DNA from 3 places in the Methylobacterium sp. A52T genome. Region 3 is predicted to be linked to each of the others. Evidence: predicted binding sites of a transcription regulator. Region 3 holds the regulator's gene; each other region holds the start of a gene.

Region 1 (9,723 bases), on a different contig from region 3:
GGTGCCAGGGCTTCTCCGAGCCCGGCGCCGGCTCCGACCTCGCCTCGCTCAAGACCAAGGCGGTGCGCGACGGCGACCACTACGTCGTGGACGGCCAGAAGACCTGGACCACGCTCGGCCAGCACGCCGACTGGATCTTCTGCCTGGTCCGCACCGATTTCGAGGCCAAGAAGCAGCGCGGCATCTCCTTCCTGCTCATCGACATGAAGAGTCCGGGGATCACCGTGCGGCCGATCCTGACGCTGGAGGGCCGGCACGAGGTCAACGAGGTCTTCTTCGATTCCGTGCGCGTGCCCGTGGAGAACCTCGTCGGCGAGGAGAACCGGGGCTGGGACTACGCGAAATTCCTGCTCGCCAACGAGCGCACCGGCATCGCCCGGATCGGCCTCACCAAGGAGCGGATCGCTCGGATCAAGCGGCTGGCCCGCGAGATGCCGGCCGGGCCCGGCACGATGTGGGACGATCCCGCCTTCCGCGCCCGCGTCGCGGAGGTCGAGGTCGAGCTGAAGGCCCTGGAGATCACCCAGATGCGGGTGGCGGCCAAGCAGGGAAGGGCGGATTCGGTGGAGCCGGACCCGGCTTCCTCGCTCCTCAAGATCCGCGGCTCGCAGCTCCAGCAGGCGGCGACCGAATTGCTGGTGGAACTCGCCGGGCCCTTCGCCCTGGCGGCGCCCGCGCGGGGGGCCGGGGCCAACAACCTGCCCGGCGGCTTCGACTGGGTCGACGCGGCGGCGCCGAGCTACTTCAACAACCGCAAGGTCTCGATCTACGGCGGCTCGAACGAGATCCAGCACAACGTCATCGCCAAGGGCATCCTGGGGTTGTGAGCGGCCGCCTCGCCCCGTCCTCCCCCTCATCCTGAGGTGGCGGGCGCCTCCGACGACATCCGCGAGGGAACACCATGGATTTCGACCTGAACGAGGACCAGTCGCTCCTGCGCGACAGCGTCGAGCGGCTGGCCGCCGACCTCTACCCGTCGCTGGAGAGCCGGCAAACACGGCTCGAGGCGCCCCTCGGCTTCCCCGAGGACGGCTGGGCGGCCTTCGCGGAACTCGGCGTCGCAGGCCTGCCTTTCTCCGAGGATGAGGGCGGCCTCGGCGGCGGGCCGGTCGAGACCATGCTGGTCATGGAGGCGGTGGGCCGCAACCTCGTGGTCGAGCCCCTGCTCGCGAGCCTCGTGCTGGGCTCGACGGCCCTGCGGCTCGGCGGCAGCGCCGCGCAGCGGGAGCGCCTCGTCCCGGGACTCGTCGCCGGCGACCTGCGCCTGACCCTCGCCCACACCGAGCGCCAGTCCCGCTACGACCTCGCCGACGTGGCGACGACCGCCCGTCGCAGCGGCGACGGCTACGTGCTGAGCGGGGCGAAGAGCGTCGTGCCCAACGCCGACGCGGCCGGCCTGATGGTGGTCTCGGCCCGCGTCTCCGGAGAGCGGCGCGACCCGGGCGGGATCGGCCTGTTCCTCGTCCCGACCGACGCCCCCGGCGTCGCCATCGAGGCCTACCCGACCCAGGACGGCGGCCGGGCCGCCGAGGTGTCCTTCTCCGACGTGACGCTCCCGGCCGACGCGGCGCTCGGCGACCCGGAGGGCGGCCTGCCGCTCCTGGAGCGGGTGGTGGAGCACGGGATCGCGGCGCTCGCCGCCGAGGCGGTCGGCTCCATGGACGCGCTCCACAAGCTCACGGTGGAGTACCTCAAGACCCGCAAGCAGTTCGGCGTCAGCGTCGGCTCGTTCCAGGCGCTGCAGCACCGGGCCGTCGACATGCTGATCCAGCTGGAGCAGGCCCGCTCCATGGCGCTCTACGCCGCCATGATGGTGGACACACCCGAGCCGCGCGCGCGGGCCGCGGCCCTGTCGGCCGTGAAGGTGCAGATCAACAAGGCCTGCCGCTACGTCGGCCAGGAGGCGGTGCAGCTCCACGGCGGCATCGGCATGACGCTCGAGTATATCGGCGCCCACCACTTCAAGCGGCTCGCCATGATCGAGTACCAGCTCGGCGACACCGCCCACCACCTGCGCCGGATCACGCAGGACGAGAACGGGCTGCTGGCGGCGTAGGCCGGTTCGGGCGCCGTCACCGTCGTTGCGGGCGGAGCGCGGCGATCCAGAGGGCGCCACGCTCGAGAACGTTGCGCCACCCTGGGCCGCCTCGCTCCGCGCGCGATGACGGAGCGGTCAGTTGAACAGCGTGCCGACCCCGCCCTGGACGCGGCCGAGGCCGGCCCGCGCGACGGTGTTGTTGGGGTCGATCGTCGAGGCGCGCTGGTAGTTCTCCATCGCCTCCTTGCGCTGGCCCTGCTTCTCGTAGGCGAGGCCCCGATAGGCCCAGGACGTGGCGTCCTTGGCGTTCACGTTGAGCGCGGCGTTGTAGTCCTCGATCGCCTTCGCGTACTGGTTGGTCGCGATCAGGCTCTGGCCGCGGGCCGCGTAGGGCGCGGCCACGAACGGGTCGCGGTCGATGGCGGCGTCGAAATCGGCGATCGCCTGGGTGTCCTGGCCCTGCTTCTGCTTCACGAGGCCGCGGGCATGGTACGCCTGCGCGGATTCGGGGCTCAGGCGGATCGCGACGTTGAGGTCGTTCAGCGCCTGGTCGAGGTTGCCCTGCGCGCGCTCGACATTGGCCCGGCCGATATAGGCCGGCCCGTAATTCGGATCGATCCCGATCGCCTTGGAGAAGTCCTGCAGCGCCGGGCCGTCGCGGCCGATCTGGCGGTTCGCCAGGGCGCGGTTGTTGTAGGCGGAGGCGGAGTTCGGATCGAGCTGGATCGCCTTGGTGAAGTCGCCGATGGCGTCGTTGAACTGCCCGGCGCGGGCGTAGGCGGCGCCGCGGGTGTTGTAGGCCGCCGCGTCGTTCGGGTTGCGCTGCACGACCTCGGTCAGGGAGGCGATGTTGACGTTCGTGGCGCCGGTCGTGTCCTTCTCCAGGACCGCGTATTGCCGCGGACCGGCCGCGCTGCCGACGGTCTCGCAGCCCGCGAGGCCGGCAGCCGAGACCAAGGCCGCGCCGATCAGTGCCGTCTTCCGTCCCAGCCGGTTGCGTACGTTCATTGCCCCACTCTCCCCGAGGCGTCGCCCGCTCCGCGCGCGCCCGCCCCGCCCCTCACAGTCCAAGAGCCCGCGCCGAGCGCCGGGCACGCCCGAGTTCGGGGCACCGTCGCGCATCACGGTGAAGGCCGGCTTAAGAAGCGCCGCGTCGTGATCCGGCCCCCGCCGGTCCCGGCGGGACCGAGCGGTGCGGGCGGGTTCGAGCGACAGCATACGGAACCGACCACAGTGTCGTGGAAGCGGCGGGATGTGGCGAAGGTATGGCTCGACCGTTCCGCGGGGCCGCGGACGGCCCTCCGGCGATCACGCGGCGACGCGGGTGTGCCCTCGAAGCCTCAGGATCCGGTCGGACCCGGCCCGAGGCGCGTGACGTGGCCCATCTTGCGGCCGGGGCGCGCCTCGCCCTTGCCGTACAGGTGCAGGTGGGCGCCGGGCTCGGCCAGCAGGGCGTGCCAGTCGTCCGCCTGGGCGCCGATCAGGTTGCGCATCTCGACGGGCAGACCGCCGACCCGGCCCGCATCGCCCAGCGGCCAGCCGCAGACGGCGCGGACGTGCTGGGCGAACTGCGAGGTCAGCGCGCCCTCGCTGGTCCAGTGGCCGGAATTGTGCACCCGGGGCGCGATCTCGTTGACCACGAGCCGCTCCGCCCCGTCCTCGCGGACGAGGAACATCTCGACGGCGAGCACGCCGACATAGTCGAGGGCGTCGGCGATGCGCCGGGCGATCTCGACGGCGGCGCGACCCGTCTCGGCGGACACGCCGGGCGCCGGCACCCGGGTCAGCGCGAGGATGTGGTCGCGGTGCTCGTTCTCGCAGAGGTCGTAGGCCGCGAAGCTGCCGTCGCGCCCGCGCGCGCCCACCACCGAGACCTCGCGCTCGAACGGCACGAAGCCCTCCAGGATCAGCGGCGCGCCGCCGAACTCGGCGAACAGGGCGTTGCGGTCGCCCTCGGCCCGCTCGCGGAGCATGCGCTGCCCCTTGCCGTCGTAGCCGAAGCGGCGGGTCTTGAGCACGGCCGGCAGGCCGATCACCTCGATCGCCCGGTCGAGGTCGTCGGGCGCGTCCACCGCCCGGAACGGCGCCGTCGGGATGCCCAGGCCGTTGATGAACTCCTTCTCGGAGAGCCGATCCTGCGTGGTCGAGAGCGCGCGCGCGTTCGGGTGCAGGGCGGCGTGCCGGGCGAGGACGTCGGCGGTGGCGTGCGGGATGTTCTCGAACTCGTAGGTCACGACGTCGACGCCGCGGGCGAAATCCGCCAGCGCCGCGGCGTCGTCGTAGGCCGCGCAGGTGGTCCGGGCGGCCACGTCGAAGGCGGGGCTGTCCGCGTCGGGCGCGTAGACATGCGCCTTGAGGCCGTAATCGGCCGCCGCGAGCGCGATCATGCGCCCGAGCTGGCCCCCACCGACGATGCCGAGGATCGAGCCGGGGCCGAGGATCTTGTCCGTCACGCGTTCTCTTCCGTCACCGGCCGTTCGGCCACCGAGGCGCTCTGGGCCGCGCGCCACGCCTCCAGGCGCTCCGCCAGGTCCGGATCGGTCAGCGCCAGGACGGCGGCGGCGAGCAGGGCCGCGTTCACCGCCCCGGCCCGGCCGATCGCCAGGGTCCCCACCGGGATGCCGGCCGGCATCTGGACGATGGAGAGCAGGCTGTCCTGGCCGGAGAGGGCCTTCGACTCCACCGGCACGCCGAAGACCGGCAGGCGGGTCATCGCGGCCGCCATGCCGGGCAGGTGCGCGGCTCCGCCCGCACCGGCGATCACCACCTTGAGGCCGGCCGCGACCGCGCCCTTGGCGAAGGCGACGAGCCGGTCCGGCGTGCGGTGTGCCGACACGATGCGCGCGTCGTACGGTAAGCCGAGCGCGTCGAGCGTCTCGGCGGCATGACGCATGGTCGCCCAGTCGGACTGGCTGCCCATGATGATCGCGACCGGAGGAGGCGACGCCATCGTTGATCCCGGCAAAAGAGGGCGCTTACAGGCGGCGCGGGCCTGCGGCAAGGCGGGGCCGGAGGGCGTCCACCGGCATCAGGCGATGATGTCCGGCGTGAGCGCGTCCTCGATGTGATAGATGCGGTCGCGCAGCGTGAGCTTGCGCTTCTTCAGGCGCTGGATCTGGAGCTGGTCCCCGGCAACGCTGCGCTCCAGCGCCTCGATGGCGCTGTCGAGATCCCGGTGCTCCTCGCGCAGCCGCGCCAGTTCGCCCAGGAGGTCCGACTGCGCACCCTCACCCGCCTCGTCCGCCATCGTCACCTGAGAACCCGAAGACCGTTCGTCGCCTGAGAGCATGCGTCACGCTCCGGCGCCGGACAAGGCGGCGCGGTAAGCAATCATCAGACTTAGCAGCAGAAAACGCTTCGACAGGTCCGGCATCCTGTGCCAATCTCGTTGTGTCGAAACGATGACAGGAGATTCGACTCATGTCGCTGCAGACGCATCTGAACCAACTCGCCCGGAAGCACGAAGCCCTCGAGCGCGAGATTCAGGAAGCGATCCACAGACCTTCGGCGAACGACCTCCACATCGCCGAGCTGAAGCGACGGAAACTCCTCCTCAAGGACGAGATCAACAAGCTTCAGGCGGGCAACGACACGTTGCACTGACGCCTGAGACGTCCAATCTGATAGCGAATGCACGCTGACGACCGCCGCATCGGGAGCCCCGGTGCGGCGGTTTTCTTTTGGGGGCACCGAGCCGCGGCCGCCGGGCCCCGGGCGCGGCCGTCACGCCCGTGGCCAGCCCCTCGCCTGGCCACTCCCGCGCGCGCGAGAATGGGCTACTCTGCGACCCGCCGCCGGAGAGCGGTCCGCGAGGAAACGCCCAACCGATGACGAGAGCCAGCCTGCCGGGCCGCTACCCGGAGATCTACGAATCGGCCTGCCGCGACCCCGAGGCGTTCTGGCTCGGTGCGGCGCGGGCCCTCGACTGGGCGCGGGCGCCGGAGCGGGCCTTCGCGCCGGATTCCGGCCCCTACGGACGCTGGTTCCCGGACGGCACCCTGAACGCCTGCCACAACGCGGTGGACCGCCACGCGGACGGGGCCCGGGCGGATCAGGTGGCGATCCGCTACGACTCGCCCGTGACCGGGACCAAGCGCAGCATCACCTACCGGGCGCTGCGCGACGAGGTGGCGGTGCTGGCCGCCGTGCTGGCCGACCTCGGCGTCGGCAAGGGCGACCGGGTGATCCTGTACATGCCGATGGTGCCCGAGGCGCTGTTCGGCATGCTGGCCTGCGCCCGGCTCGGCGCGGTTCACTCGGTGGTGTTCGGCGGCTTCGCGGCCAACGAGCTGGCGGTGCGGATCGAGGACGCGGCGCCGAAGGTGGTGCTCGCCGCCTCCTGCGGGATCGAGCCGAACCGCGTGGTCGCCTACAAGCCGCTCCTCGACGCGGCGATCGCGGCCTCGCGGCACAAGCCGGAGGCCTGCCTGATCCTCCAGCGCCCGCAAGGGCCTGCGACCCTCGTCGCGGACCGGGATCGCGACTGGGGTGAGATTGTCGCGGCCGCCCGGGCGGCGGGGCGGAGCGCGGCGTGCATGCCGGTCGCCGCCACCGACCCGCTCTACGTCCTCTACACCTCCGGCACGACCGGGAAGCCGAAGGGCGTGGTCCGCGATACCGGCGGCTACCTCGTCGCCCTGGCCTGGTCGATGCCGAACCTCTACGGCGTCCAGCCCGGCGAGACCTACTTCTGCGCCTCCGACATCGGCTGGGTCGTCGGCCACTCCTACATCGTCTACGCGCCGCTCCTGCACGGCTGCACCACGGTCCTCTACGAGGGGAAACCCGTCGGGACGCCCGATGCCGGCGCCTTCTGGCGGGTGGTCGCCGAGTACGGGGTGGCCTGCCTGTTCACCGCGCCGACGGCCCTGCGGGCGATCAAGAAGGAGGATTCGCAGGGCGCCCGGATCGCCGATCACGACCTCTCGGCCTTCCGCAGCCTGTTCCTGGCGGGCGAGCGCGCCGATCCCGACTCGGTCGCCTGGGCCGAGCGCGTACTGGGCCGACCGGTCGTCGACCACTGGTGGCAGACCGAGACCGGCTGGCCGATCGCCGGCAACCCGATGGGCCTCGGCCTCCTGCCGGTTAAGCACGGCAGCACCTGCGTGCCGATGCCGGGTTACCGGGTCGAAGTCCTGGACGAGGGCGGGAAGCCGGTTCCGGCGGGGACCATGGGCACCATCGCGATCCGCCTGCCCCTGCCGCCCGGCTGCCTGCCGACCCTCTGGGGCTCGGACGACCGGATGCGGTCGAGCTACCTCGCCACCTTCCCGGGCTACTACGACACGTCGGATGCCGGGGTGATCGACGGCGACGGCTACATCACGGTCCTGGGACGGACCGACGACATCATCAACGTCGCGGGCCACCGTCTGTCCACCGGCGGCATGGAGGCGGTGCTGGCGAGCCACCCGGACGTGGCGGAATGCGCGGTCATCGGCATCCGCGACGCGCTGAAGGGGGAGGTGCCCTGCGGGTTCGTGGTGCTGAAGGCCGGCGTCGCCCGGCCGACCGAGACGATCGAGCGGGAACTCGTCGCCAAGGTGCGGGACGAGATCGGCCCGGTGGCCGCCTTCAAGCTGGCGCTGACCGTGCCGCGGCTGCCCAAGACCCGGTCGGGCAAGATCCTGCGGGCCACGATGAAGCGGATCGCCGATCACGAGCCGTGGACGATGCCGGCGACGATCGACGACGCGGCGGCCCTCGACGAGATCGGCGACAGCCTGAAGGATCGGGGGATCGGCGCGGCCCGGTAGGGTGCCGGACCGCGCCGGCGGCGCGTCGACGGGCGGTCGCGGCCCGCCTCAATCCGCCTCAATCCGCGTCGGCGCCGTCGTCGTCGGTGTCGATATCGACCGTCGGCGCCGGCTGCGTCAGGGCGGGCGCGTAGGTGCCCGCGGTCGGACCGGTGGTGACCGAGGCCGGCACCCGCCGGGCGTTCGGCTCGGAGGGGATCAGCGTCGCGGTGGCGGCCACGAGGCCGGCGAGGGACCGGACATCGTCCGGCTGACGGGGGTCGCGGGAGATCAGCGCGGCCTCCCGCTGCAGGCGGAGATTGCAGGCCTCCGTCGGCAGGCCGCCGTTCGGCGTGCAGGCGTCGTGGCGGGCGCAGGCGGCATCGAGGGCGTCGATCGGCGGGAGCGGCGCGTTGTTGCCCGGTCCGCAGTAATTCCCGTGAATCAGCATCTTGGGTCCGCCGAAGGCGGCGGGCTGGGCCTGGGCGGTGCCCGCGAGGGCGGCGCAGCCGGCGGCCAGGGCGAACGGGACGGCGAGCGGGACGGCGAGTCTGGTGAGCATCATCTGGACCTCGGGCGATCTCGCCCCCTCAGGCGGTTCGCGTCGATTGCCGCGATGCGGCGACAGGCCAGGAAACGGGCGGCCACATCCGCAAGTTCCCGCAACGCCCGCCCGCAGAGGTGCTCTGCCGCACCGCACTGGCCGCCGCGCCCGTCCTGGGCCAGAGTGAACCCTCCACCAGGAGTTGCCGATGACCGCCCGCCTGTTCGAACCGCTGACGCTCGACGCGCTCACGCTCGAGAACCGCATCCTCGTCGCGCCGATGTGCCAGTACTCGGCGCGGGACGGCGAGGCGACCGACTGGCACATGATGCATCTCGGCCAACTCGCCATGTCGGGGGCCGGCCTGCTGACCCTGGAGGCCACCGCGGTCTCCCCGGAGGCGCGGATCACCGCCTGGGATCTCGGCCTCTACAACGACGGCTGCGAGCGGGCGCTGGGCCGGGTGCTCGACGCCGTGCGCGAGTACGCGCCGATCCCGGTCTGCATCCAGATCGCCCATGCCGGGCGCAAGGCCTCCAGCGAGGCCCCCTGGGCCGGCGGCCAGCAGATCCCGCCGGAGCACGCCTACGGCTGGCGCACCGAGGCGCCCTCGGCGGTCGCGCACGGGGAGGGCGAGGTCCCGCCCCACGCCCTCGACGCCGCCGACCTGAAGCGCGTCCGCGACCAGTTCGTGGCCACCGCCAAGCGGGCCGTGCGCCTCGGTATCGAGGCCGTCGAGCTGCACGGCGCCCACGGCTACCTGCTGCACCAGTTCCTGTCGCCGATCGCCAATAAGCGGACAGATGAATACGGCGGCAGCCTCGCCAACCGCATGCGCTTCCCCCTCGAGGTCTACGACGCGGTGCGGGATGTCGTGCCCGCCGGCAGCCCGGTCTGGCTGCGGGTCTCGGCCACCGACTGGGTCGAGGACGGCTGGGATCTCGACGAGACGGTGGCGCTGGCCCAGGCGCTCAAGCGGGGGGGATCGCCGGCGATCCACGTCTCCACGGGCGGCGTCTCGCCCAAGCAGGCGATCAGGCTCGGGCCGGGCTATCAGGTGCCCTACGCGGAGCGGATCAAGGCCGAGACGGGCCTCACCACCATCGCGGTCGGGCTGATCACCGAGGCGCACCAGGCGGAGACGATCCTGCAGGAGGGCCGGGCGGACGCGATCTCGCTCGCCCGCGCCATGCTGTACGATCCGCGCTGGCCCTGGCACGCCGCCGCCGAACTCGGCGCCCGGGTGCGCGCGCCCAAGCAGTACTGGCGCTCTCAGCCGCGGGAGTACAAGGACCTGTTCAAGGACACGGCCTTCGGCCAGCGCTGAGGGCGGCCCTCACCGCGGCAGCGCGCCGACCAGCGGCCCGAGAGGGCGGCTGATGTCGGTGCGGCCGAGGTTCGGCGCG
Region 2 (9,723 bases), on a different contig from region 3:
GCTGCGCTGGGCGCGCCTGCGCCGCGTGACCTTCCCGCTGTTCTTCGCCCCCGAGATCGGCAGCGGCGTCCTGCTGCCGGCGCTCCTCGTCGCCCTCTGGGCCGGCAGCCTCGCGGGCCTCGCGGGCGCTGCCGGCCTCGCCGGCCTGTGCTATGTCGCCGAGTACCGGCTCGCGGTCCGCGCGGGCTGGCACCGCTCGCCCCGCACGCTGGCCGCCTTCCTGGCGCGCGACGCCCTGATCCCGGCGATCTGGGTCGGCGCCTGGATGCGGAGCGCCATCGTGTGGCGGGGCAACGCCATGGACGTGCGCCCCCGGCGGGCCGCCGACGCGCGCACCTACGCGCCGACGGCCTGACCGCCCGGCGATCGGAGACCCTACGTGTCGCGCCGCTACGCCCTCTACTGGCTGCCCGCCCCGGATTCGCGCCTCGAAGCCTTCGGCCGGGCGATCCTCGGCACCGACAACGTCACCGGGCTGCCGGTCCCGCACCCGGAAGGTCTCGGCGATCTCGCGCCCGTCACGGCGGGCGCGCGGGTCTACGGGTTCCACGCCACCCTCAAGGCGCCGCTGCGCCTCGCCCCCGGCACCGGGGAGGCCGACCTCGTGGCCGCCGCCCGCGCCCTCGCGGCCGCGCACCCGCCGGTGGCGGTGGGCCCGCTCCGGGTCGCCGCCCTCGGGCCGTTCCTCGCCCTGGTGCCGGAGGCCCCGCCGCCGGAACTCAGGCTCCTCGCCGCCGAGTGCGTCGCCGCCCTCGACCCGTTCCGGGCGCCGCTCACCGAGGCCGAGCGCGCCAAGCGCCGGCCGGAGCGCCTCGACCCGCGCGGCCGCGCGCTGCTCGACCGCTGGGGCTACCCATACGTGTTCGAGGCCTTCCGCTTCCACATGACCCTGACCGACGCCCTGCCGGAGGTGGAGCGCGACCTCTGGCACCGGCGCCTGTCCGCGGCCTACGCCGCCGCGGGTCCGGAGCCCCTGCGGATCGACGCCGTCAGCCTCCTGACCCAGGACGGGTCGGGGCCGTTCCGGCTCCTGGCGCGCCTGCCCTTCGGAGAGGCCCGTGGTTGACCGCCCCCTCGGCCTCGAACCCGCGCTCGATCCGAGCGCCCGGGTCGTCGCGTGCCGCCTCGGCCGCTACACCGAGGTCGGCGCCCGCACCCGGCTCACCGAGACCGTGCTCGACGACTATTCCTACATCGGTGAGGACGGCGAGGTGATCTACACCGCGATCGGCAAGTTCTGCTCGATCGCCGCCAGCGTGCGGATCAATCCCGGCAACCACCCGATGGAGCGGGCGTCGCAGGCGCACTTCACCTACCGGGCGCGCGCCTACTGGCCGGAGGAACCGGACGAGCCCGCCTTCTTCGACCGGCGCCGGGCGAGCCCGGTGGCGATCGGCCACGATGTCTGGATCGGTCACGGCGCGGTCGTCCTGCCCGGGCGCAGGATCGGCACCGGCGCGGTGGTGGGGGCGGGCGCCATCGTCACCCGCGACGTCGAGCCCTACACGATCGTCGTCGGCAATCCCGCGAGGCCGGTCCGGCGCCGCTTCCCCGAGGCGGTCGCGGACCGTCTGACCCGCTTGGCGTGGTGGGACTGGGACCACGAGCGCCTGCGCCGGGCGCTGCCGGATTTCCGCGGGCTGCCCATCGAAGCATTCCTGGAACGCCACGGAGATTAAGTCGGCTATCGAAAAGCCGAGATGCTGCGCCGGCAAATATAATCGTCCCGAATACGTCATCCAATCGTCGTCAAACCGGCGTCTACGTGCGGCCGTTCCCCGGCGGATGGTGGCATGCTGGTTATCGAGGATCTCACGCGCCAGTACGGCGACCGGCGCGCCGTCGACGGCGTGTCGCTCCGGATCGAGCCCGGCAGCTTCGTCGGGGTGATCGGCCGGTCGGGCGCCGGCAAGTCCACGCTGCTGCGCCTCATCAACCGGCTGGCGGATCCGAGCTCGGGGCGCATCCTCCACGATGGCCGCGAGGTCACGACCCTGCGCGGCCGCCCGCTGCGCGAGTGGCGCACCCGCTGCGCCATGATCTTCCAGCAGTTCAACCTCGTCGGCCGGCTCGACGTCATGACCAACGTGCTGATGGGGCGCCTCAGCCACGTGCCGACCCACCGCGCCCTGCTCCGGCACTGGTCCGCCGAGGACCGCGCCATGGCCCTCGCCGCCCTGGAGAGCTTCGACATGGGCGAGTTCGCCGGCCAGCGGGCCGACGGCCTGTCGGGCGGCCAGCAGCAGCGCGTCGCCATCGCCCGCGCCCTCGTGCAGGAACCCGAGATCCTGCTCGCCGACGAGCCGGTCGCCTCGCTCGACCCGCGCAACACGCGGCTCGTGATGGACGCGCTCGCCGACGTGAACCGGCGCTACGGCATCACGGTGCTGTGCAACCTGCACTCCCTCGACCTCGCCCGCGCCTACTGCGACCGCCTCGTCGGCCTCGCGGCCGGGCGGGTCGTGTTCGAGGGCGGAGCCTTCGACCTCACCGAGGACGTGGCGCGCCGGCTCTACGGCCTGGAGGCCGGCGAGGTGCTGGACGATTCCGCGCAGCGCGAGGCGGAGCAGCGGGCCGCGATGCCGGGCCGGCCCGGTCTCGTACCGGTCCGCCCGGTCCGCGAGGCTGCCCTCGGCGCCTGATCCGGGCCCCGGGCCCCAACGAACACCGCCAAAGCGCACCGCCAAAGCGCACCGCCAGAGCGCACCGCCAAAGTGCACCGTCTTGGAAACGCCCGACCGGCCTCCGGCCGGCCGAACCTCGCCGACGCCACGAAGGACGACCCGATGATCACCCGACGCACCCTCGCCGCCGCCGCCGCGGCCCTCGCCCTCCTCGGCCTGCCGGCCGCCGCCCAGGACTGGAAGGCCCAGTATCCGGAACTGACGCTGGGCGTGATCCCGGCCGAGAACGCCTCGGGCACCGCCGACCGCTGGGCGCCGCTCACCGCCTACCTGACCAAGACGCTCGGCGTGCCGGTCAAGCTGCGGGTGGCGAGCGACTACGCCGCCGTGATCGAGGGCCAGCGCGCCGGCAACATCCAGATCGCGTGGTACGGGCCGGCCTCGTTCGCGCGGGCCGTGATGACCGGCGTCAAGATCGAGCCGATCGTCAACCAGAAGCACGAGACCGGCGCCTCGGGCTACTATTCGGTGGTCTACGTGCTGGCCTCCAGCCCCTACAAGACCGTCGAGGATCTCAAGGGCAAGAACCTCGCGCTGGTCGATCCGAACTCCACCTCCGGCAACCAGGCGCCGCGCTTCTTCCTGAAACGGGCCGGCTACGACGTCGAGAAGTTCTTCGGCAAGACCTTCTACGCGGGCAGCCACGAGAACGCCGTCCTGGCGCTCACCCAGGGCACGGCCGACGCCGCCGCCAACCTGTGGAACTCCGAGACCGACACGATGGTCACCCGCATGGCCGCCAAGGGCATGCTCAAGAAGCCCGACGGCACGCCGATGCAGCAGTCGGACTTCCGGGTCGTGTTCAAGTCCGACTTCCTGCCGGAGGGGCCCTTCGCCGTGCTGGCGAGCCTGCCGGACGACCTGAAGGCCAAGATCCGCGACGCCTTCGTGGCCCTGCCGAAGGCCGACAAGGCCGCGTTCGACCGGCTCTCCGACGGCAAGGACCAGGATCTCACGCCGGTGACCCTCAAGGATTACCAGCCGATCATCGACATGCTGCGGTTCAACGACGAGCAGCGTCGGAAGTCCTGATCCGGAGCCGCCCGCCTTGCGCGGTCTGACACCCCTGTCGCCGGAGCGGGCAGCCGCCCTCTCCGGCCTCTACGCGGCGGCGACCGGCGAGGCCCGCCGCCGCACGCTGGCGGGCTTCGCCCTGGTGGCGGCGCTCGCCGTGGTCGCGGGCCTGATCGCCGAGGTGCGGCCGCTGGTCTTCGCCGAGAACATCGGCAAGTTCACCGCCTACATCCAGCAGATCCTGCCGCCGATCAGCCTCGAGCACCCGCTGGAGGACGTCCGCGCCTGGTACTGGGGCCTGCCCAAATGGCTGGGCCTGCTGGGCGAGACCCTGCTCATGGCCTATCTCGGGACGCTGCTCGGGGGGCTGGCGGGCTTCGCCCTCAGCTTCGTGGCCGCCGCCAACCTCGTGCGGTCGCGCGTGCTGCGCGTCGGCGCCAAGCGCCTCCTGGAACTGTGCCGCACCGTCCCCGAGGTCGTGTTCGCGCTGATCTTCGTCATCGCCTTCGGCCTCGGCCCGATGGTGGGCGTGCTCGCCATCGCGATCCACACCACGGGCGCGCTGGGCAAGCTGTTCTCCGAGGTGGTCGAGAACATCGACATGCGGCCCGTCGAGGGCCTGTCGGCCTCGGGCGCGACCTGGGTCCAGACGGTGCGCTTCGCGGTCTTGCCGCAGGTGCTGTCGAACTTCGCCTCCTACGCGCTGCTGCGCTTCGAGATCAACGTGCGCGGCGCCGGGGTGATGGGCTTCGTCGGCGCAGGCGGCATCGGCCAGGAATTCCTCGTGGCGATCCGCAATTTCTACTACGCGGACGTGAGCGCGATCCTCGTGCTGATCATCCTGACCGTCTTCTGCATCGACCTCGTCACCGAGCGGGTCCGCCACCGCCTGATCGGCGCGGAGCACGCCCGATGAGCGCGCGTCCCGAGACCCTGCGGGCGGCGGCCCGAGCCGACCTCGGCCGCCTGCGCGCGCGCTACCCCGCGCAGTTCCGCGCCGACTGGCCGGGGCGGGCGCGGCTCGCCGCCCTGCTCGTCGTCCTGGTGGGGCTCGCGGCGCTCGGCTACTGGCGCCTCGACTTCTCGGTGGCGCGGATCCTCCACGGGCTCGGGCGGCTCGGCACCTTCGCGGTGCTGATGCTGCCGCCGTCGCCGGAGGGCCAGTTCTGGACCTTCCTGCACGCGCTGGGCGAGACCCTCGGTATCGCCTTCCTGGGCACGCTGACGGCGGCGATCCTCGCCTTCCCGGTGGCGTTCCTGGCGGCGCGGAACGTCGTGCCCAACCCGTTCGCGCGGTTCGCAGTCCGCCGCGGCCTCGACGTGATGCGCTCCGTCGACGTGCTGATCTGGGCGCTGATCTGGATCAACGTCGTCGGCCTGGGCCCGTTCGCCGGGGCGCTCGCGATCGCGTGCTCGGATTTCGGGGCGCTCGGCAAGCTGTTCTCCGAGGCGATCGAGACCTGCGACAAGCGGGCCGGCGAGGGCGTCGTCGCTTCGGGCGGCTCGGCGCTCCACCGCATCCGCTTCGGGCTGATCCCCGGGGTGCTGCCGGTGCTGGCGAGCCAGGTCCTGTACTTCTTCGAGTCGAACACCCGCTCGGCGACGATCATCGGCATCGTCGGCGCGGGCGGCATCGGCCAGTACCTCACCGAGCTGATCCGCGTGCTGGAGCTGCAGCAGGTCGCCTTCCTGGTGCTGATGATCCTCGTGACCGTGGCGGCGATCGACTGGGTCTCGACCCGCCTGCGCCGGGCGATCATCGGGCCGGCCGCGCGCTGACGGGGGCCTCGGCTCTCCGGCATCACGAGCGGAGCGCAGTGACCCGGGGTCGCGCTGCCCTGGGTCACTCCGCGCCGCTCGCGAGGACGGTGTGCCGCGGACATCGCGTCACTCGCCGATCACCAGCTCCACGCGGTCGGCGGCGAACAGGGTGCGGTTCGCCTGGATCGGCACGCCGGCGGGATCGATGTTGACGCTCGACACCACCAGCACGACCCGCCCCGGCGCGATGTCGAGGCGCTGCGCCTCCGCGGGATCCGCGGGGCGGGCTCGGATCCGCGTCGAGAGCCGGGTGTAGTCGTGGACGCCGCAGGTCGCGAAGGCCCGGGTGATCGAGCCGCGCGCCGCGTAGGCCTCGGCGAAGCCCGCGAAGCGCGGCAGCGGCAGCCAGGTCAGCGCCGTCGAGAGCGGGGCGCCGTCCGCCCGGTGGACCGTCAGCAGCTCCAGGATCGGCGCGCCGGGGGCGAGGGCCAGGGACGCCGCCTGCTCGGTCCCGGCCGGGACCGTGGTCGCGGCGACGAGGTCGCCCCAGGCCTCGCGCCCGGCCCCGGCGACGATCTCGGAGAAGCGCGTGCGCGGCCCGATCGGGTAGGCGAGCGGTGCCTCCTCCACGAAGGTGCCCCGGCCCTGGCTGGCGCGCACGAGCCCGCCCTCGGCCAGCGCCGCGAGGGCGCGCCGCACCGTGTGCCGGTTCACCGCGAACCGCGCCGCCAGGGCGGCCTCGGCGGGGAGCTGCTGTCCCGCCGCGTAGCGTCCCGCCGCGATCTCGGCCGTCAGCGCGTCGGCGATCTGCCGCCACGCCGTCAGCCCCTCGCCCCGGACGAGGCCGGCCGCCTGCTCCTGCGCATCCATCCTGTCATCCAAACTTCATTTGTACGGCGCACGCCAGTTGTCTATACACCTAGACAACCGAGCGACGAAGGGATTCGCGATGACGACGACCCCGAGACATCCGGGATCCGAGGGCGAGACCGCGGCGCGCCAGGCGGTCATGGCCCTCTGTGCCGAGGCGAGCCGCGCGGATCTGGAGGCGGCCCTCGAGGCGGCCGTGTCGGGCCTCGAAGCGCCCGCGGCCGCGGACCTGCGGCCGCCCGAGACCGGCCTCGTGATGGCGTCGGGCCGGATCGGCGGCGACGGTCGCCCGTTCAATCTCGGCGAGGTCAGCGTGACCCGGGCCGCCATCCGCCTCGCGGACGGTCCGGCGGGCTTCGCCTACCATCTCGGCCGCGACCGCGCGAAGGCGCGGCTCGCCGCGATCCTCGACGCCCTCTGGCAGGATCCGGTCCGGCGCGCCCGGGTCGAGGCCGCCCTGGAGCCCGCCGCCCGGCGGCTCGCGGCCTCCCGGGATCGGGCCGCCCGGCGCACGGCCGCCACCCGCGTCGATTTCCTGACCCTCGCCCGCGGAGAGGATTGAGCATGCTCGCCCCCGGCTTCGCCGACCCGGTCCACGACGCGCAGGACACGTTCCGCGCCGTGATGGACGCCCTCGCCCGCCCCGGCCGCGTCCGGCCCCTCGCGCCGGGCCTCGCGCCGCCCGCGCCCCTGACGCCGGAACTGGCCGCCGTCGCGCTGACGCTCACCGACGCCGACACGCCGGTCTGGATCGATCCGGCCCTCGCCGCGGCGCCGGAGGTCGCGGAATACCTGCGCTTCCACACCGGCGCGCCGCTCACCGGCGCCCCGGCCGCGGCGGCCTTCGCGCTGGTCAGCGACCCGGCGCGCTGCCCGCCGCTGACGGAGTTCGCCCCCGGGACGCCGGCCTATCCCGACACCGCCACGACCCTGGTGCTCGCCCTCGACGCGCTCGCGGAGGGGGAGGGGCTGCACCTGTCCGGCCCCGGCATCCGGGGCACCGCCCGGATCACGCCGGCGCCCCTGCCGGACGGCTTCGCGGCGCAGCTCGCGGAGAACCGGGCGGCCTTCCCCCTCGGCGTCGACCTGATCCTGACGGCGCCCGGCCGCGTGGCCGGTCTGCCGCGCTCCACGACGGTCACGGAGGCCTGACCCATGTACGTGGCCGTGAAGGGCGGCGAGGCCGCCATCGACAACGCCCACCGGCTCCTCGCCGAGGCGCGCCGGGGCGACCCCGCCTTGCCCGAGCTCTCCGTGGCGCAGATCCGGGAGCAGATGGCGCTCCTCGTCGACCGGGTCATGACCGAGGGCTCGCTCTACGATCCGAACCTCGCGGCGCTGGCGCTCAAGCAGGCGCGCGGCGACGTGGTCGAGGCGGTGTTCCTGGTCCGCGCCTACCGGACCACGCTGCCGCGCTTCGGCGCCTCCGCGCCGGTCGACACCGGCGCCATGGCGGTCGAGCGCCGGATCTCCGCGACCTTCAAGGACCTGCCCGGCGGGCAGGTGCTCGGGCCGACCTTCGACTACACCCACCGGCTGGTCGACTTCGCGCTCGCGGCCGAGTCCGAAGCCGGGATCGAGCCCGCCGCCGAGGCCGCGCCGCGCGCCGATGCCGGCACCTGCCCGCGGGTCACCGACCTGCTGGACCGGGACGGCCTGATCGAGCCCTCGCCCCCGGACGACGGCGCGCCCGCGGGCGACCTCACCCGCGAGCCGGTGGACTATCCCGCCGACCGGGCACTCCGCCTCCAGGCGCTGGCCCGGGGCGACGAGGGCTTCGTGCTCGGCCTCGCCTACTCGACGCAGCGCGGCTACGGCCGCACCCACCCGTTCGTCGGCGAGATCCGGGTCGGGGAGGTCGCGGTCGAGTTCGTGCCCGAGGAGCTGGGCTTCGCGGTGCCGCTCGGCCGGGTGCGGCTCACCGAGTGCCAGATGGTCAACCAGTTCAAGGGCTCGGGGGCGGCCCCGCCCCAGTTCACCCGCGGCTACGGGCTGAGCTTCGGGCAGAGCGAGCGCAAGGCCATGGCGATGGCCCTGGTCGACCGGGCGCTCCGCGCCGAGGAGCTGGGCGAGCCGGTGGCGAGCCCGGCCCAGGACCAGGAATTCGTGCTGGCCCACTGCGACAGCCTCCAGGCTACCGGCTTCGTCGAGCACCTGAAGCTGCCCCACTACGTCGACTTCCAGGCCGAGCTGGAACTGGTTCGCCGGCTACGCGCCGAGTTCGAGCGCGGGTCCGACGCCATCGAGATGCAGGAGGCCGCGGAATGAGCGCGATCGGGATGTCGTCCCGCGACGGGTCCAGGGCGTCCGGGCCGGCGGATCGTCTGCCGAGCGAATCGCGGATCCCCTCTCCCGTGCGGGAGAGGGACAGGGTGAGGGATGCGACCCCTCCGGATAGTTCTCGACCCTCACCCCAACCCTCTCCCGAACGGGAGAGGGGGCCCGTCGCGTCCGTCCTCGACGCGGCAGAAGACGCGCGCCACTCCGGCTACAACTTCGCCTATCTCGACGAGGGCACGAAGCGGATGATCCGCCGGGCCATCCTCAAGGCCATCGCGGTGCCGGGCTACCAGGTGCCCTTCGCCTCCCGCGAGATGCCGATGCCCTACGGCTGGGGCACCGGCGGCGTGCAGGTGACGGCCGCGATCCTCGGCCGCTCGGACGTGCTCAAGGTCATCGACCAGGGCGCCGACGACACCACCAACGCGGTCTCGATCCGCCGCTTCTTCGCCAAGACCTCCGGGGTGGCCACCACCACCCGCACCGCGGAGGCGACGGTGATCCAGACCCGCCACCGCATCCCCGAGACGCCGCTCACCGAGGGGCAGACGCTGGTCTACCAGGTGCCGATCCCCGAGCCCCTGCGCTTCCTCGAGCCCCGCGAGACCGAGACGCGCCAGCTGCACGCGCTGGCCGAGTACGGCGCCATGCACGTGAAGCTCTACGAGGACATCAGCCGGCACGGCCACATCGCCACCACCTACGCGTACCCGGTGGAGGTGGCGGGCCGCTACGTGATGGACCCGTCGCCGACGCCGAAATTCGACAACCCCAAGATGGACGACTGCCCGGCGCTCCAGCTCTTCGGCGCGGGCCGCGAGCGGCGGATCTACGCGGTGCCGCCCTACACGCGGGTGCGCAGCCTCGATTTCGAGGATCACCCGTTCCGGATCCAGGCGTTCGAGCATCCCTGCGCGCTGTGCGGTGCCGAGGGCGTCTATCTCGACGAGGTGCTGCTCGACGATGCGGGCCGGCGGATGTTCGTCTGCTCGGACACCGACCATTGCGAGGGGCGCCGCGCGGACGGCCATGTCGGCACGGGGGACGCGGCATGGGACGCGCTATGACCGACCTCACGGTCCGCCGGGCCGGAAAGCCCGACCTGCCCGCGATC
Region 3 (9,723 bases):
CCGTCGACGGTACTCGGCCGCACGAATCAGCGTCAGCACGCGGTCGAGACTCACCAGCAGCTCCGCCTCCTCGACGCGCGCCGCGGAGGCCGCGTCCGGGTCGGGGCTGAATTTCTGCCGGGCCTGCGCCAGCGCGAGCGCCCGCTCCACGGCCTCCCGCTCGGCGTGCAGGGCCAGCCAGGCCGGATCGGATTCCGTCGCCGCATCCACCTCGTCGCCGCCCACGATCCGCCCGTCCTTCTGCTGCCGGCTGCCGCTCCTGGCGGAGAGGAACGCGCGAGAGGCCGGAACCGTGCCGCGCCCGGCCGACGCGCGGTGTCGTCCCCGTGCCGTCCCCCGCGTCGTCCCCCGTGTCATCCCGGTGTCATCTACTTGTCGTAACCGCCCGGCCATCGGGCGGCCGGCGCTGGGTCTCTTCGGAAGATCGGCCGCAGGGCTCTGCCGCGGGCACGGGCCCGCCGGCGGGGCAGCGCAGGCTCTAGCCCGACGGCAACGGAGATTCCTTTGAGACCCTTCGCTTACGCGCTCGCCGTCGGCCTCGCGACGGTTCAGCTGGCGTCCGCGGCGCTCGCCGCCGATATCACCGGCGCCGGCGCCACCTTCCCGTTCCCGGTCTACTCGAAGTGGGCCGAGGCCTATCGCAAGGAGACCGGCTCGGGCCTCAACTACCAGTCGATCGGCTCCGGCGGCGGCATCAAGCAGATCCAGGCCAAGACGGTCGATTTCGGCGCCACCGACGCGCCCCTGAAGCCCGAGCAACTGGCCAAGGACGGCCTCGTCCAGTTCCCGACCGTGATGGGCGGCGTCGTGCCGGTGGTGAACATCCCCGGGATCGAGCCGGGCAAGCTCAAGCTCACCGGCGACGTGCTGGCCGACATCTACGCCGGCAAGATCGCGAAGTGGAGCGATCCGCGCATCGCCAAGCTCAATGACGGGCTGAAGCTGCCGGACGCCAACATCACCCCGGTCTACCGCTCCGACGCGTCGGGCACGACCAACATCTTCACCACCTACCTGTCCCAGGTCTCCGAGCCCTGGAAGAAGGAGTACGGCGCGGCCACGACGATCTCCTGGCCCGTCGGTCAGGGCGGCAAGGGCAACGAGGGCGTGACCGCCACCGTCAAGCAGGTTCCGAACGCCATCGGCTACGTCGAGTCGGCCTACGCCAAGCAGAACAAGCTCTCCTACGCCCTGCTGCAGAACAAGGCCGGCCAGTACCCGCAGCCCGACGACAAGGCGTTCCAGGCCGCGGCGGCGAGCGCCGACTGGAAGGCGACCCCGGGCTTCGGCATCTCGCTGACCAACCAGCCGGGCGAGGCGGCGTGGCCGATCACGGCGGCGACCTTCATCCTCGTCCACAAGGACGCCGCCGACCCGGCCAAGTCCGCCGCCGTGCTCAAGTTCTTCGACTGGGCCTACAAGAACGGCGACACGCTCGCCACCGACCTCGACTACGTCCCGCTGCCGGACAACGTCGTCGAACTGATCCACCAGGAGTGGAAGGACGTGAAGGGCAAGGACGGAAAGCCTGTCCTCAACATGTGAGCGTGGCGGGGAGGGGGTGGGAACCCCCTCCCTCGCTTCCGGGAACGCACCGCGCTACCACGCCACCCTTCGCAGAGAACCGCGGATGCCCGCTTTGACCGAATCGATCGCCCTCGGCCGAACCCGTTCCGCGACCGCGCGGAAGGCGCCGAGCCGGAGCCTCGACACCCTGTTCCGGACCTGCTCGTACGGCGCGGCCCTGCTGGTGCTGCTCGTGCTCGCCGGCATCCTCGGCTCGATCCTGTACGGCGGCTGGCCCGCCTTCCGCGAGTTCGGCTTCGGCTTCCTGACCTCCAGCGCCTGGAACGTCGGGACCGAGCAGTACGGCGCCCTGGTCGCGGTGATCGGGACCGTCGCCTCCGCCTTCCTGGCCCTGCTGATCGGCGTCCCCGTCTCGCTGGGCATCGCGGTCTACCTCACCCAGCTCTGCCCGGGCTGGGCCCGCAAGCCGGTCGCCATGACGATCGAGCTGCTCGCGGCCGTGCCGAGCATCATCTACGGCATGTGGGGCCTGTTCGTGTTCGCGCCGCTCTTCGCGCGCTACATCCAGATCCCGGTCTCGAACCTCGTGGAGGGCATGCCGATCGTCGGCACGCTGTTCTACGCCCGGGTGCCGTCGGGCGTCGGCGTCTTCACCGCCGGGATCATCCTGGCGATCATGATCGTGCCGTTCATCGCCTCGATCGCCCGGGACATGCTCGACCAGATCCCGACCGTGCTGCGCGAGAGCGCCTACGGGATCGGCTGCACCACCTGGGAGGTCGTGCGCCACGTGCTGGTGCCGCAGGCGGCGGTCTCGATCATCGGCGCGATCATGCTCGGCCTCGGCCGGGCGCTCGGCGAGACGATGGCGGTGACCTTCGTGGTCGGCAACGCCAACCGGCTCTCGGCCTCGATCTTCGACCCGAGCTCGACCATCGCGTCGCGCATCGCCAACGAGTTCAACGAGGCGGACGGCCTCCAGCTGAACGCCTTGATGGCGCTGGGCTGCATCCTGTTCGTGATCACCTTCGTGGTGCTCATCATCGCCCGGCTGCTGACGCGCCGCGTCCAGTCCGCCTGAGGAGCACGCGCGATGGTTTCCTCCAGCACGATCGCCCCGGCCGCCCAGCGCCGCCCCGGCCGCGTCCGCCAGGGACGCCGCGTCGCCGACCGGACCCTGCGCGTCGCCTGCACCGCCGCGACGGTGGTCGGCGCCCTGGTCCTCGGCTCGATCCTGGTGATGCTGATCGTCCAGGGCGTGCGCGGCTTCACGCCGACCCTGTTCACCAACCCGACCCCGGGCCCGGGCTCCGAGGGCGGCGGCATCGCCAACGCCATCCTGGGCAGCCTCGTGCTGACCGGGATCGGCATCCTGATTGCCACGCCGGTCGGCGTCATGGCCGGGACCTTCCTGGCCGAGTACGGGCGCGGCTCGAAGCTGGCCGCCCTGATCCGCTTCCTCAACGACGTCCTGCTCTCGGCGCCGTCGATCCTGATCGGCCTGTTCGTCTACACGCTGATGGTGCGGCCGATGGGCACCTACTCGGGCTGGGCCGGCGGCGTGGCGCTGGCGATCATCGCGGTGCCGGTGATCGTGCGCACCACCGAGGACATGCTGCGCCTCGTGCCCGGGACCCTGCGGGAGGCCGGCGCGGCGCTCGGCGCGCCGCCCTCGACGGTGATCATGAGCGTGACCTGGCGGGCGGCCTCGGCCGGCATCGTCACCGGCATCATCCTGGCGCTCGCCCGCATCGCCGGCGAGACCGCGCCGCTGCTGTTCACCGCGCTCAACAACAATTCCTGGTTCTCGGCCAACCTGATGGGCGGCGTCGCGAACCTGCCGGTGATGATCTACCAGTTCGCCCTCTCGCCCTACCCGAACTGGCAGGGACTCGCCTGGGCGGGCGCGCTCCTGATCACCACCACCATCCTGGCGCTGTCGATCATCGCGCGCCTCGTGATCAAGCCGCAGGCCTCGCGCTGAGCCCCCTTTCGAGGACACGACGATGAACGCCGCCTCCGCGATCCCCACGGTCGAGCTGAACCGCAACCGCGCCGAAGAGGGCGGCCCCGTGCGGATCGCCGTCAAGGACCTGAACTTCTACTACGGCAGCTTCCACGGGCTGAAGGACGTCAACCTCAACTTCCACGACCGGCAGGTGACGGCGCTGATCGGCCCCTCCGGCTGCGGCAAGTCCACCCTGCTGCGCTGCTTCAACCGGATCTACAGCCTCTACCCGGAGCAGCGGGCGGAGGGCGAGATCCTGCTCGACGGCGAGAACATCCTCAGCCCCTCCGTCGACCTGAACGAGCTGCGCTCGCGCATCGGCATGGTGTTCCAGAAGCCGACGCCGTTCCCGATGTCGATCTACGACAACGTGGCCTTCGGCCTGCGCCTCTACGAGAAGCTGCCGAAATCCGAGCTCGACGGCCGGATCGAGGAATCCCTGCGCAAGGCCGCCCTCTGGGACGAGGTGAAGGACAAGCTCCGGCAGCCCGGGACCGGCCTGTCGGGCGGCCAGCAGCAGCGCCTGTGCATCGCCCGGACGGTGGCGCAGAAGCCGGAGGTGATCCTGTTCGACGAGCCGACCTCGGCCCTCGACCCGATCTCGACCGGCCGCATCGAGGAGCTGATCGAGCAGCTGCGCGACGAGTTCACCATCGTGATCGTCACCCACAACATGCAGCAGGCGGCGCGCATCTCGCAGTTCACCGCCTTCATGTATCTGGGGCAGCTCGTCGAGTTCGGCCCGACCAACCGAATGTTCATGAACCCGACGGAACGCCGTACGCAGGACTACATCACCGGCCGCTTCGGCTAGTCTGCCGGGCCGCTCCGGTCCCGGGACCGCCGCGCGCGTCTCCGGCGCGCCGGCGGATCCCGCAAGCCTCCCGGAGGGCCGTCCCCGGGACCCCATCGAAGGATCCGCCATGCCCGGCCATATCGTCACCTCCTACGACACCGACCTGGAGAACCTGCGTCGCTCGATCTCGGAGATGGGCGGCGTCGCCGAGAAGATGACCGCGGAGGCGACCGACGCCCTCGTGCGCCGGGACGACACGCTCGCCCAGGCGGTGATCCTCGCCGACAAGCGCCTCGACGCGCTGCAGCGGGACATCGAGGAGCGCGCCGTGCTGCTGATCGCCCGGCGCCAGCCCCTGGCGATCGACCTGCGCGAGACCATCTCGGCGATCCGCGTCTCCGGCGATCTCGAGCGGATCGGCGACCTCGCCAAGAACGTCGCCAAGCGCGTGGTGGCGATCTCCGACCAGGCGCCGGCCCAGAAGATCGTGCTCGGCGTGCGCCACATGAGCGACCTCGCCGAGGCCCAGCTCAAGGACGTGCTCGACGCCTACGGGAGCCGCGACGTCCAGGCGGCCCACGACGTCTGGGAGCGCGACGGCGAGATCGACGCCCTGTACAATTCCCTGTTCCGCGAGCTCCTGACCTACATGATGGAGGATCCGCGCAACATCTCGTTCTGCACGCATCTCCTGTTCTGCGCGAAGAACGTCGAGCGCATCGGCGACCACACCACCAACATCGCCGAGACGATCCACTATCTCGCCACGGGCGAGACGCTGGCGGGTGACCGGCCGAAGAACGACGCGTCGAACTACGCGACGGTGGACGGCGTGCAGGCGCCGTGAGGCGCCGACCCCGGCGCCTTCCTGTGGGCGCGGCCGGGGTCACTCTCCGTGCAGGTTGAGGCGGGGCGGCGCCTCCTGCACCATCCGGGGACCGCCCGCAGAACGAGTCTTCGAACGTGAGCATGCAAGTCCTGATCGTCGAGGACGAGGAGGCCCTGAGCACGCTGCTGCGCTACAACCTGGAGGCCGAGGGCTTCCTGGTGGATTCGGCGGCGCGCGGCGACGACGCCGAGCTGCTCCTGGCGGAGCGGATCCCGGACCTCGTCCTGCTCGACTGGATGCTGCCCGGCCTCTCGGGGATCGAGCTGTGCCGCCGGATCCGGGCGCGCCGGGAGACCGAGCGCCTGCCGGTAATCATGCTCACCGCCCGGGGCGAGGAGGGCGACCGCGTCCGCGGGCTCGGCACGGGCGCCGACGACTACATCGTCAAGCCGTTCTCGGTCCCGGAGCTGCTCGCCCGGATCCGCGCGCTCCTGCGCCGGGCCAAGCCCGCCCACGTCTCGGACCGGCTGGCGGCCGGCGACCTGGAACTCGACCGCACCGGCCACCGCGTCCGCCGCGGCGGCGAGGAGCTGCATCTGGGCCCCACGGAGTTCCGGCTCCTAGAATTCCTGATGCTGGCGCCGGGCCGGGTCTTCTCCCGCGAGCAGCTCCTCGACGGGGTCTGGGGCCACGACGTCTACATCGACGAGCGCACCGTCGACGTCCATGTCGGGCGGCTGCGCAAGGCGCTGAACGGCCCGCGCCAGACCGACCCGATCCGCACGGTCCGCGGCTCCGGATACGCCTTCGACGAGACCTTCTCGCTCGAGGCCTGAGGCGGTTTCGCGGTCTGTCGGAGCGCCTCACCGCTCCGCTCGCGACGACTCTGTGACGGGCGCGCCGATATTCAGCGTCGCCTCTCAGGGACTCAGCGCGCCAGCGCCGCGCTCCGGCCCGAGGCGGCCGGCACCGCCTCCAGCGCCGCCAGGACCGTCCCCTCGGTCAGGATCTGCGGCAGCACCTGGGGCTCTCCCGTCCCAGTATAGAGCAGGTAGAGCGGGACGCCGCTGCGCCCGTGCTTCTCCAGGAGGCGGGTGATTTCGGGGTTCTGGTTGGTCCAGTCGCCCTTCATGTAGGTCACGCCGCGCTCGGCCATCGCGGCCCGCACGGCCTTGGTGTTGAGCGAGGTCGCCTCGTTGACCGCGCAGGTGATGCACCACGCGGCGGTCATGTCCACGAAGACGGGGCGGTGCGCGTCGACCAGGGCGTCGAGGCGCGCCTGCGTGAACGGCTCGATCCCGTCGGCGGCGGCCTGCGCGGCCGGCGCGGCGCGGTCCCGGGGCAGGGTGACGGCGAGGGCCCCGACGGCGATCAGCGCCAGCGCCGCGGCGGCCTGCGCGACCCGGCCGGACCGCGGCGGGGCGGCGCGGCCGTGCTCCCAGGCCCAGGCGGCGAAGCCGACGAGGACGAGGCCGATCAGCGCCGCCAGCAGCCCGCGCGGGTCGACCTGCTGCGCCAAGACCCAGATCAGCCACGCGACGGTGGCGTAGACCGGGAAGGCCAGCACCTGCTTGAGCGTCTCCATCCAGGCGCCCGGCCGCGGCAGCGCCCGCAGGGCCGGCGGCCAGAAAGTCAGGAGCAGGAAGGGCAGGGCGAGGCCGAGCCCGAGGCTCGCGAAGACGGCGAGCGCCACGCCGGCGCTCTGGGTCAGCGCGAAGCCCACCGCCGAGCCCATGAACGGCGCCGTGCAGGGCGTCGCCACCAGGGTCGCGAGCACGCCGGTGAAGAACGAGCCGCTCAGGCCGCCGCGCCGGGTGAGGCCGTCGCCGAGGCCGGCGAGCCGGCCGCCGACATGGACCGCGCCCGAGAGGCTCAGGCCCATCGCGAACAGCAGGTAGGCGAGCCCCGCCACGATGGCGGGCGACTGGAGCTGGAACCCCCAGCCGATCGCGGCCCCGCCGCTCTTCAGGCCGATCAGCGCGGCGGCGAGCGCCAGGAAGCTCGCCAGGACCCCGGCCGTGTAGGCGAGGCCGTGGAGCCGCAGCCGGGCCGGACCCTCGCCCGCGTGCCGCACGAGGCCGAGCACCTTGATCGACAGGACCGGGAAGACGCAGGGCATCAGGTTGAGGATCAGGCCGCCGAGGAAGGCGAAGACCGCGGCGGTCGCCAGCGTCAGCGCGTCGAAGTCGGCGGCGGCCGGCGCGGTCGCGGGCAGCGCGGTCGCGGCCGGCGCCGCGGCCGGGAGCACCGGCTCGTCGCCGTACGCGAAGGCGAGCCGGCGGGTCCCGGCGGCGTCGACCTCCTCGACCGTCAGGACGCCGGGCAGCGCGGCGGGCACCGGGTCGGTCGGGCTGCTCCGGGCGAGGGTCAGGTGCAGGCCGGTCCCGTCGACGCTCATCACCTGCGCGGCGGCGTTGTCGATCGCCGTCTCGGCGTAGGGAAAGTACGCGGCGTTCCGGACCGCCTCGGGCTTGAGGCCGGACGCGGCAAAATCGAGGCGGAGGGTGTCGCCCTGGCTCGACAGGCTCAGGGGCCAGAGCGCCGGGACGGGGAGCGCGGCGCGGGCGCGGGCGAACAGCGCGGCGTTGGCCGGGTCCGGCTCGGCCTTGCCGACCGGCAGGGTCAGGGCGAGATCGGCCGAGCCGGGCACGCACTCGGTCTCGCAGACGAGGTAGGTCAGCTTGGCCTGGATCCGCACCGGGTCGGCCGGGTCGAGGCTCGGCGGCGGCGTCACCGGGACGAGGAGCGTGACCTCGCCCTCGTAGCCGTAGTTCATGAGCGTCGCGATCGGGATGCGCTCCGGCGCCGGCCACCGGATCGCGCCGGCGTTGAAGCCGGCCGGCAGGGTCCAGGTCACCTCCGGGGGCAGGCCGGAATCGCCCGGGTTGCGCCAGTAGACGTGCCAGCCGGGCTTGACCTGCATCCGCACCGCCAGCGTGAAGGGCTCCGCGCCGGCGACCGCGGCGGGCTCGGCCACGAGGCTCGCGCGCACGAGGTCCGCGGGCGTGCGGAACCCCTGCGCCGCGGCGGCCGAGAGGCTCGCGGCGAGGGCCAGGATCAGGAGGGCGAGGCGGCGGATCATGCTGTCCCTTCGCGCGCGGGGCGGTCGCGGTTTCACGCGCGGCGTGTCGGGCTCGGCGCGGGCGTTTCCATGGCGTCCGGTCTTACCACGGCGTCGGGTCTTACCATGGACCGCGTCCGGAATCCCCTGCGGCCGGCTCACCCCTCGAGGGGCGCCGTCGCCCGCTCGAGCCAGTCGCGCGTCGCGGTGTCGAGCCCGGGCGCCAGGGTCTCGCGAACCCTCGCATGATAGGCGTCGATCCAGGCCCGCTCCCCGGGTTCGAGGAGGTCCGGCCGGATCAGCCGGCGGTCGTAGGGGGCGAGCGTCAGCGTCTCGAAGCCGAGCATCGGGCGCTCCCCGCCCGCGATCGCGCGGGACTCGACCAGGACGAGGTTCTCGATCCGGATGCCGTAGGCGCCGCGGGCGTAGTAGCCCGGCTCGTTCGACAGGATCATGCCGGGCTCGAGCGCCACCGTGCCGGTCTTGGCGATCCGCTGCGGCCCCTCGTGCACCGACAGGAAGGCACCGACGCCGTGACCGGTGCCGTGGTCGAAGTCGAGGCCCGCCTGCCAGAGCGGTGCCCGCGCGAAGGCGTCGATCTGGGCGCCGGTCGTGCCGACCGGGAACACCGCCCGGGCGATGGCGACGTGCCCCTTCAGCACCCGCGTGAACCGGTCGCGCATCTCCGGGCTCGGCGCGCCGACCGCGACCGTCCGGGTGATGTCGGTGGTGCCGTCCGGGTACTGCGCTCCCGAATCGATCAGGAACAGCTCGCCCGACTGGACCGTCCGGTCCGTGGCGCGACTCACCCGGTAGTGGACGATCGCGCCGTTCGGTCCGGAACCCGAGATCGTGGGGAACGACACCTCGCGCAGGTCGCCGCCGGCGGCCCGGAAATCCTCCAGGGCCTCGACGGCGGCGATCTCGGTGAGGCCGCCGGCCGAGGCCGCACCGTCGAGCCAGGCGAGGAAGCGCGCGACGCTCGCCCCGTCCCGGACATGGGCCGCGCGGGCACCCGCGATCTCGGCGGCGTTCTTGACCGCCTTCATGCCGGTGATCGGGTCCTTGCCGACATCGGCCGTGCCGCCGGCGGCCTCGATCTTCTCCTTCACGGCAACGGCGCCGGTCGCCGCGTCGAGGCGGACGCGCGCGCCCGCCAGGGAGGCCAGCCCGTCGTCCAGGTCCGCCCGCGGCAGGATCTCGGCGATCGGCGCGAGTTCCGCCCGCAGGGCCGGATCGACGTTCGGAGAGACGAGGTACAGCCGGGCCCGTCCCTCGCGCGGCAGGATGGCGTAACCCAGCGCCAGGGGCGTATGGGCGACGTCGGACCCGCGCAGGTTGAAGGCCCAGGCCAGGTTGTGCGGGTCGGAGATCACCAGGGCATCGCAGCCGCCCTCGGCGAGCGCCGCCCGGATCCGGGCGAGCTTGTCGGCGGCCCCCTCGCCGCACAGCGCGTCCGGATGGACCACCACCGGACCGGCCGGCGGCCGCGGCCGACCGGC

What was found. Region 3 encodes PhoB, which activates phosphate uptake and scavenging genes when phosphate is short. Its sites were predicted from a motif close to TGTCATNNANCTGTCAT; they were not measured.
Region 1: a site for PhoB is predicted at 5,429-5,445, ahead of ACLBYE_RS18315 (YdcH family protein). Genes of this name have one in related genera too.
Region 2: a site for PhoB is predicted at 1,734-1,750, ahead of phnC (phosphonate ABC transporter ATP-binding protein). Genes of this name have one in related genera too.

The regions. Positions count from the first base shown of each region.
Region 1 covers NZ_JBKFBI010000076.1:16,606-26,328, forward strand. Annotated here, with positions in the region: gene ACLBYE_RS18285 (acyl-CoA dehydrogenase family protein) at 1-827, shown strand, start outside; gene ACLBYE_RS18290 (acyl-CoA dehydrogenase family protein) at 902-2,056, shown strand; gene ACLBYE_RS18295 (tetratricopeptide repeat protein) at 2,174-3,046, opposite strand; gene ACLBYE_RS18300 (5-(carboxyamino)imidazole ribonucleotide synthase) at 3,379-4,491, opposite strand; gene purE (5-(carboxyamino)imidazole ribonucleotide mutase) at 4,488-4,988, opposite strand; gene ACLBYE_RS18310 (YdcH family protein) at 5,067-5,327, opposite strand; gene ACLBYE_RS18315 (YdcH family protein) at 5,459-5,641, shown strand; gene ACLBYE_RS18320 (propionyl-CoA synthetase) at 5,866-7,794, shown strand; gene ACLBYE_RS18325 (hypothetical protein) at 7,853-8,338, opposite strand; gene ACLBYE_RS18330 (NADH:flavin oxidoreductase/NADH oxidase) at 8,526-9,644, shown strand; gene ACLBYE_RS18335 (phosphodiester glycosidase family protein) at 9,654-9,723, opposite strand, start outside.
Region 2 covers NZ_JBKFBI010000125.1:5,040-14,762, reverse strand. Annotated here, with positions in the region: gene ACLBYE_RS23755 (ceramide glucosyltransferase) at 1-355, shown strand, start outside; gene ACLBYE_RS23750 (DUF1045 domain-containing protein) at 380-1,066, shown strand; gene ACLBYE_RS23745 (chloramphenicol acetyltransferase) at 1,059-1,679, shown strand; gene phnC (phosphonate ABC transporter ATP-binding protein) at 1,794-2,642, shown strand; gene phnD (phosphonate ABC transporter substrate-binding protein) at 2,787-3,716, shown strand; gene phnE (phosphonate ABC transporter, permease protein PhnE) at 3,733-4,614, shown strand; gene phnE (phosphonate ABC transporter, permease protein PhnE) at 4,611-5,477, shown strand; gene phnF (phosphonate metabolism transcriptional regulator PhnF) at 5,586-6,329, opposite strand; gene phnG (phosphonate C-P lyase system protein PhnG) at 6,409-6,891, shown strand; gene phnH (phosphonate C-P lyase system protein PhnH) at 6,894-7,481, shown strand; gene ACLBYE_RS23705 (carbon-phosphorus lyase complex subunit PhnI) at 7,485-8,597, shown strand; gene ACLBYE_RS23700 (alpha-D-ribose 1-methylphosphonate 5-phosphate C-P-lyase PhnJ) at 8,855-9,676, shown strand; gene ACLBYE_RS23695 (N-acetyltransferase family protein) at 9,673-9,723, shown strand, end outside.
Region 3 covers NZ_JBKFBI010000025.1:19,428-29,150, reverse strand. Annotated here, with positions in the region: gene ACLBYE_RS08885 (hypothetical protein) at 1-225, opposite strand, end outside; gene pstS (phosphate ABC transporter substrate-binding protein PstS) at 505-1,545, shown strand; gene pstC (phosphate ABC transporter permease subunit PstC) at 1,631-2,608, shown strand; gene pstA (phosphate ABC transporter permease PstA) at 2,621-3,511, shown strand; gene pstB (phosphate ABC transporter ATP-binding protein PstB) at 3,534-4,349, shown strand; gene phoU (phosphate signaling complex protein PhoU) at 4,459-5,178, shown strand; gene phoB (phosphate regulon transcriptional regulator PhoB) at 5,301-5,996, shown strand; gene ACLBYE_RS08850 (protein-disulfide reductase DsbD family protein) at 6,089-8,242, opposite strand; gene ACLBYE_RS08845 (aminopeptidase P family protein) at 8,380-9,723, opposite strand, start outside.